3 regions of the Kineosporia succinea genome follow, and region 1 is predicted to be linked to each of the others. Evidence: riboswitches for the same ligand, from Rfam matches in the RefSeq annotation. Region 1 holds a riboswitch; each other region holds the start of a gene.
What was found. A riboswitch is a leader RNA that binds a small molecule or an ion and turns the genes downstream of it on or off. The one in region 1 is predicted to bind cobalamin.
Positions count from the first base shown of each region.

Region 2: another riboswitch for cobalamin. It lies ahead of J2S57_RS24790 (ABC transporter substrate-binding protein); the one in region 1 lies ahead of J2S57_RS22905 (energy-coupling factor ABC transporter permease).
Region 3: another riboswitch for cobalamin. It lies ahead of cobN (cobaltochelatase subunit CobN); the one in region 1 lies ahead of J2S57_RS22905 (energy-coupling factor ABC transporter permease).

Region 1 covers NZ_JAUSQZ010000001.1:5,268,423-5,270,602, reverse strand. Annotated here, with positions in the region: gene J2S57_RS22915 (M56 family metallopeptidase) at 1-486, opposite strand, end outside; gene J2S57_RS22910 (BlaI/MecI/CopY family transcriptional regulator) at 483-848, opposite strand; cobalamin riboswitch at 1,008-1,135, shown strand; gene J2S57_RS22905 (energy-coupling factor ABC transporter permease) at 1,209-1,913, shown strand; gene J2S57_RS22900 (energy-coupling factor ABC transporter substrate-binding protein) at 1,915-2,180, shown strand, end outside.
Region 2 covers NZ_JAUSQZ010000001.1:5,713,674-5,715,853, reverse strand. Annotated here, with positions in the region: gene J2S57_RS24795 (dihydrolipoamide acetyltransferase family protein) at 1-1,085, shown strand, start outside; cobalamin riboswitch at 1,087-1,291, shown strand; gene J2S57_RS24790 (ABC transporter substrate-binding protein) at 1,320-2,180, shown strand, end outside.
Region 3 covers NZ_JAUSQZ010000001.1:996,563-998,742, reverse strand. Annotated here, with positions in the region: gene cobN (cobaltochelatase subunit CobN) at 1-987, opposite strand, end outside; cobalamin riboswitch at 1,023-1,164, opposite strand; gene J2S57_RS04375 (DEAD/DEAH box helicase) at 1,183-2,180, shown strand, end outside.

The DNA.
Region 1 (2,180 bases):
CAGGAATCCGGTCACCAGCAGGTCATGACGGTTGCGGGCGTGACAACGCTCGTGGGCCAGGATCGCCCGCATCTCGGCGCTGTCGGCCAGCTCCAGGGCACCTCGGGTGACCACGACCATCGGCCGGGCCCCGTTCGGCAGGCAGTAGGCCAGCGGCCGGTCGTCGTTCAGCACGTGCACCCGCAGCAGCGGGTCGTAGTCGGCCACCAGCGCCAGCGCCTCCTGGTGCCGCCGCTGCGAACGGCGCAGCCCCCGCACGGTCTGGGTCAAACGCACCAGCATCCACAGCAGGAAGAGCCCGGCCGGCCACAGCGACCCCACCGCCAGCGCCAGCGCGAGCAGCAGCAGGTAAGCCGTGACGAGCGCGTAGACCACCCAGACGACGGCGGCCTCGCGCGGGCGGCGCTGGGCCCAGCGGGCCCGGGAGAGCGGCCGCGGCACCAGCGTGAGCAGCACCCCGACCAGCGCCGGCAGCAGCAGGCTCACGAGCGCCTGCGCCGTTCCTCGGCCCCCAGCGCCCGGCGCAGCGCGTCGGCGTCGGCCTTCGACACCGCCCGCACGAACATCGACAGCGCCAGGGGGTGATCGGCGCTGTCCTGCAGCACCGCCACCATCGCCTCGGCCGTCAGCTCCTCCCGGCTGCGCACGGCCCGGTGCCGGAACACCCGCCCGTCCCGCTCACGGCGCACCAGGTCCTTGGCCCGCAGCCGGTCGAGCACGGTGTGCACCGTCGTCAGGGCCAGCTGCCGGTCGGCCAGCAGCTCGACCACCTCGGGCGCGGTCAGCCCGTCCGGACAGTCCCAGAGTGCCTCGAGAACAGCCCGTTCCAGATGATCCCGCCGTACCACCGCACGCCTCCTCCAACCCTCAGCACACTTCTACGTGTCGTAGAGAAAGTGAGTGTAGGGCCGGGGACTGTTCTCCTGCGGATCGGGACGTGGTTAGATCCTGGCACGGCGTGTCCCCCATATCGCCGCCACAACCACATACCGTCCGCGACGGCAGTGAAGGAAGCCGGTGAGAATCCGGCGCGGTCCCGCCACTGTCACCGGGGAGCAGACCCTATGCCGTGCCACGGCCGCACTCGCGGACCGGAAGGCCGGGGCGAGTGCTGATCCGGGAAGCCAGGAGACTTCGGCCGTCGCAGCGATCCAGGGCGAGGACCCGAGGAGATCCGATGACACACGCTGCAACGAGCGAGGTGCCCCGTGCACATCGCTGAGGGCTATCTGCCCCCGCTCCACGCCGCCGCCTGGACGGTCGCGGCCGCCCCCTTCGTGGTGCACGGCGCCCGCTGCGTGGTGCGCGAGGTGCGCGAACGCCCCGAGTCCCGGCTGTTGCTGGGCGCGGCCGGGGCTTTCACCTTCGTGCTCTCCGCCATCAAACTGCCCTCCGTGACCGGCAGTTCGAGCCATCCCACCGGAACCGGCCTGGGTGCGGTGCTGTTCCGGCCCCCGGTGATGGCGGTGCTCGGCGCCATCGTGCTGCTGTTCCAGGCCCTGCTGCTGGCCCACGGCGGCATCACGACCCTCGGTGCGAACGTGTTCTCCATGGCCGTGGTCGGCCCCTGGGTCGGCTACGGTGCCTACCGCGCCTGCCTCAGGCTCGGGCTAGCCTTCCCGGTGGGCGTTTTCGCGGCACTGTCGCTGTCCGACCTGTCGACCTACGTGGTCACGTCGGTACAGCTCGGTCTCGCCCACCCCGACCCCACGGGCGGCGTCCTCGGCTCCGTCGGCGAGTTCCTCGGCATCTTCGCCCTGACCCAGATCCCCCTGGCCGTCGCCGAGGGCCTTCTCGGCGTGCTGGTCTTCCGCGTCCTGGCCCGCATCGCACCGGACGAGCTGAGTTCCCTGGGACTGAAGCAGGCCCTCCCGGGCGAGGCGACCACCACCGCTGTTCAGGAGCGTGGCTGACATGACCCGCACCCCCCGCCGCCTCGCGATCGATCTGGCCCTGCTCCTTCTCGTGGTCGCCATTTTCGCGATTCCCCTGGCCCTGCGCCTGAACACCGACGGTCAGGCCGAGGGCGAGTCCTACGCGGGCAGCGACTCCTCCGCCGCCACCAAGGTCGAGGAGATCAACCCCGACTACGACGTCTGGTTCACCCCGTTCTTCGAACCCTCGTCGGGTGAGATCGAGTCCGGCCTGTTCGCCCTCCAGGCCGCCGCCGGCGCCGGTGC
Region 2 (2,180 bases), 450 kb from region 1:
CGGTTTCGGGTACCCGGGCGGCGGAACCGGGAGACGAGGTGTTCTCCCCCGGCGCTACGGGGCCCACCGGGCAGCTGGGCGCCCCGAACGGCAGCTCACCCCATTCGTCGGAAGTCGCCGTTTTCACGCCGGATTCGACGGTCGTGCGCGTCATTTCGCCACTGGTCCGGAGGATGGCCCGCGAGGCCCGTCTCGATCTGCGGCGTGTGACCGGTTCCGGTCCCGACGGCCTGATCATGCGGGCCGACATTCAGCAGGCGATCGAGGCTCGGCCGTCGGCCGAGTCGTCGGCCCAGTCGGCCTCGGCCGCTGTGGATGAGCAATCCGCCGGGTACGAGCGCATCGTGCTGACGGGCGTGCGCCGGTTCACGGCCGAGAAGCTGGTCCGTTCCCGCCGAGAGATCCCCGAGGCCACCATCTGGGTCGACGCCGACGCCACCCAGCTGCTCGAGGCCCGGGCCGCGATCAACGCGAGTCTCGGGCGGGCCGGTTCCGGCGGGACGGCAGCCGCCACCCCCGCGACGGGCAGCGGCACCGCCGGCGCCACCCCGGGCAGCGCCGTCAGCCTGGTCGCCCTCCTGGCCCGGTTCACCATCGCCGCCCTGAGACGGCATCCGGAGCTCAACGCCACCGTGGAGGACGGCGAGATCCATCAGCACCACGCCGTCCACCTGGGGTTCGCCGCGCAGACCGACCGGGGTCTGGTGGTGCCGGTCGTCCACCACGCCGACCGCCTCAGCACCCGCCGGCTCTCCGCCGCCATCGGTGAGCTGACCGACCGGGCCCGCCGGGGCGTCCTCCAGCCGGCCGACCTGACCGGAGGCACGGTGACGGTCAACAACTACGGCGTGTTCGGCACCGACGGCGCCGCCGCGATCATCAATCACCCCGAGGCCGCGATCCTCGGGCTCGGGCGGATCATCGAGCGGCCCTGGGTCGTCGACGGGCAGCTGGCCGTCCGCAAGGTCACGCAGCTCACCCTGAGTTTCGACCACCGGGTCTGTGACGGCGCCACCGCCGGCGGCTTCCTGCGCTTCGTCGCCGACTGTGTCGAGAGGCCGGTGACCGCCTTGAGCGACCTCTGAGGTACCGTGACCAGGCCGTGGTGCTCGGGAATTCCGGTGTGATACCGGAGCGGCCCTCGCCACTGTGATCGGGAAGTCGCCGGTTCGCGTAGTCCGAATCGGGCGCCACTGGGCCCCTCCGTCCCCACGACGGCAAGAGCCTGGGAAGGTGCGCCGGCGACGCTTGACCCGAGAGCCAGGAGACCGGCCACGGCACAGTTTCGCAACCACGAGGTGCTGGAGGCGGTCCGTTCCATGGGCCATGCGCAAAATCTGACGAGGTCCGCGTTCACCGCGGTCTCAGCCCTGTCCCTCCTCGCTCTGGCGGCCTGCGGCGGCGGATCGGCCAAGGCCGGTACCGATGCCGGAGCCGGAGCCGGAGCCGAGAAGCCCACCCTGCGGTATGCCTACGCGTTCACGCCGGTCGCGGCGCTGTCCCCGTACAGCGACGACGCGGTGACCAGCTACGGCGTGGGCGCCACGGAGACCCTGACCAAGCTCGACCCGTCCGGCACCCCCGAGGCCTCCCTGGCCACGAGCTGGGAGCAGACCGACGACACCACCTGGGAACTCACGCTCCGCGACGGCGTGACCTTCCAGGACGGCACGGCGATGGACGCGAAGGCCGTCGCCGCGTCCCTCACCCACGCCGCCCAGGCCGAGCCGGCGCCCCGAGCGCTGTCCGGCACCGAGCTGACCGTCACGGCCGACGGCGACGACAAGATCACCGTCGTCACCAAGACGCCCGACCCGGTGCTCGTGCAGCGGCTGACCTCCCCTGAGCTGGTCATCCTGTCCGGCGGCGCGTACGACGACCCGGCCTCGCCGACGCCGGTCGGCACAGGCACCGGTCCGTACACGATCACCGAGCTCAACGGCACCACCTCGGCCGACCTCACGGCCAACCCCGCCTACTGGGGCGGCACCCCGGCCCTGAAGGACATCGAGCTCAGCTTCGTCGCCGACGGCGACCAGCGCGCGTCCGCACTGCGGGCCGGGCAGACCGACCTGGCCCAGGCCGTGCCCGCCGACCAGCTCCCCCGGGTCGGAGCCGATCACGTGCTCGCCGTACCGCTGCCCCGCACCGTCTCGATCCACCTGACGCAGACGTCGAAG
Region 3 (2,180 bases), 4.3 Mb from region 1:
GGCGTGAGCCACCGCGATTCCCGCGGCCCGGGCAGCCCTTTCGGGGTCGGCCACGTACTGGGTGAGTCCCTCGGAGTCGACCTCCTTGAACGAGAACGGCACCGTGATCAGCCGTCCGTCGAACTCCGGGATCGCGACCTGGTTGGCCGCGTCCAGGGGGATCAGGCCCTCGGTGTTCTCCAGCCAGCGTTCCCGCGAGGTCAGCGTGCTGATGGCCTGCAGAATGGGGACGTCGAGAGCGGCGAGCGCCCCGATGTCCCAGGTGGACTCGTCACCCCCGGCCGAGGCGGTCGCGGGCCGGTTGCCGCCCGCGGCCAGCACGGTGACGAGCAGGGCGTCGGCGGTGCCCAGCCGGGCCAGCAGCTCGGAGTCCGCCGCCCGCAACGACGCGCAGAAGATCGGGAGGGCGCGTCCACCCGCGTCTTCCACCGCGGTGCACAGAGCCTCGACGAAAGCCGTGTTCCCGGCCACGTGGTGGGCGCGGTAGTAGAGGACGGCGATGGTGGGTCGCTCGTCCTCCGGTTCGAAACGGCTGGAGCGAGACAGGACACCCCACTGCGGCGTGCTGCGAGGTGGCTCGAACCCGAACCCCGTCAGCAGCACGGTGTCGGTCAGGAACGAGTGCAGCTCGGTGAGGTTGGAAGGGCCACCCTCGACCAGGTATCCGTGAGCCTGCGCGGCCACCCCGACCGGAACCGTCGAGCGGCTCATCAGGTCGGCGTCGGGCAGGGCCTCACCGGAGAGCACCACCACGGGTACCCCCTTGCCGAGCAGGGCGTTCAGCCCGTCCTCCCAGGCCCGGGTGCCGCCGAGCAGGCGCACCACGGCGACGGCGACGCCCTCGAGCAGGCCGTCCAGGTCGTCCACGGACACCCGGTTCGGGTTCGCCAGCCGGTACGGCACCGAGCTCGCGCGGGCGCTGAGCAGGTCGGTGTCGGAGGTGGAGATGAGCAGGACGGGCTGACGCTCCACGGGAGCTTCTGACACGTTGACGTCCTCTTCCTCGCCGTCCGCGCGGCGGGTCGGTGCGGTGTGGCACAGTTCCTGGCTCGGCACATGAGGTGCCTCACAGTGGCGCGACCGCGCCGGATTCTCACCGGCTTCCTGTCGTTCCACACCGGCTACAGGTGCTTAACGGTGCCAACTGTGCCAGCCCCGGGCCCACTGGCCTACCCTTGGCCGGTGTTCGTCGTCCATGCCTGGTGGTCTCCCGCGTCCGGAGATCCCGCCGACGACGGCTCGCTCGTGCTGTGGGCCGAGGATCCGCAGGTGCGCGCGGTGCCCGCCGAACGCACCGGGCGACGGCCGAAGGTGCGTGAGCACCCGTTCTGCATCCCCGCCGACGAGCTCGCCAAGACGCTCTCCGCCGGAGGCGTAGGCGAGGGCGAGGGCTGGGTGGAGGGCACCGCCGACCTCGTGCTGCCCTCGTTCCAGCATGCGCCGGCCGGTTCGCCCGAGCTGCTCGATCTGCGGTCGGGCTGGGCGTCCGACCGGGCCGAGGGTGAGTCCGCGCGGCTGTTCCCCGAGGTCAGATGGCGGGTGGCCACGGTTTCGGTGCCCGCGCGGCCGGCCTTGGCGTTGTTGCGCGGGTTCGTTTCCGGGCTTGAGGACGTGGTGGTCGCCGGCTCCGACGTGCGTCACCTCCTCGCTCTGCTGGCTTTCGTGGACGACCTGATCACCCGGGGCCGGGTGCTGCCGGTGGTGCTGGAGGCGCCGGACGGCCACGGGGTGGCCCGGTGGCGGCCGGTGATCACGGGGGACGACGGGGAGTGGTTCCGGCACGCGGTCGCCACCCTGCCGCCCTCCTGGAACGCGGTCGCCCCGGCCGGGGAGTGCGCCGCTGCGGCGGTGGACGCGCTGGTGGACGCGTCGGTGCGGGCGCGGCTGGCGCCGTCGCGGAGTTCGGGTGGGCTCGGGCTGCTGGGCTGGCGGCAGGGACTGCGCGGGGCGTATCCGGCGTTCCCGGCCAATCAGCGCCAGATGCGCAACCTGCTCGACGGGGTGGCGGAATGGCAGGCCGAGGCGCTGAACGGCGGCCTGGTGCGGGCCTGTTTCCGGCTGGTGGAGCCGACCGACGACGACCTGACGAGCATCCTGCGCCCGGCCGACGAGGAGCTGCGCCCGGCCGAGGAGTCGGCGCTGTGGCGCCTCGACTTCGGGCTGCAGGACGCCGACCAGCC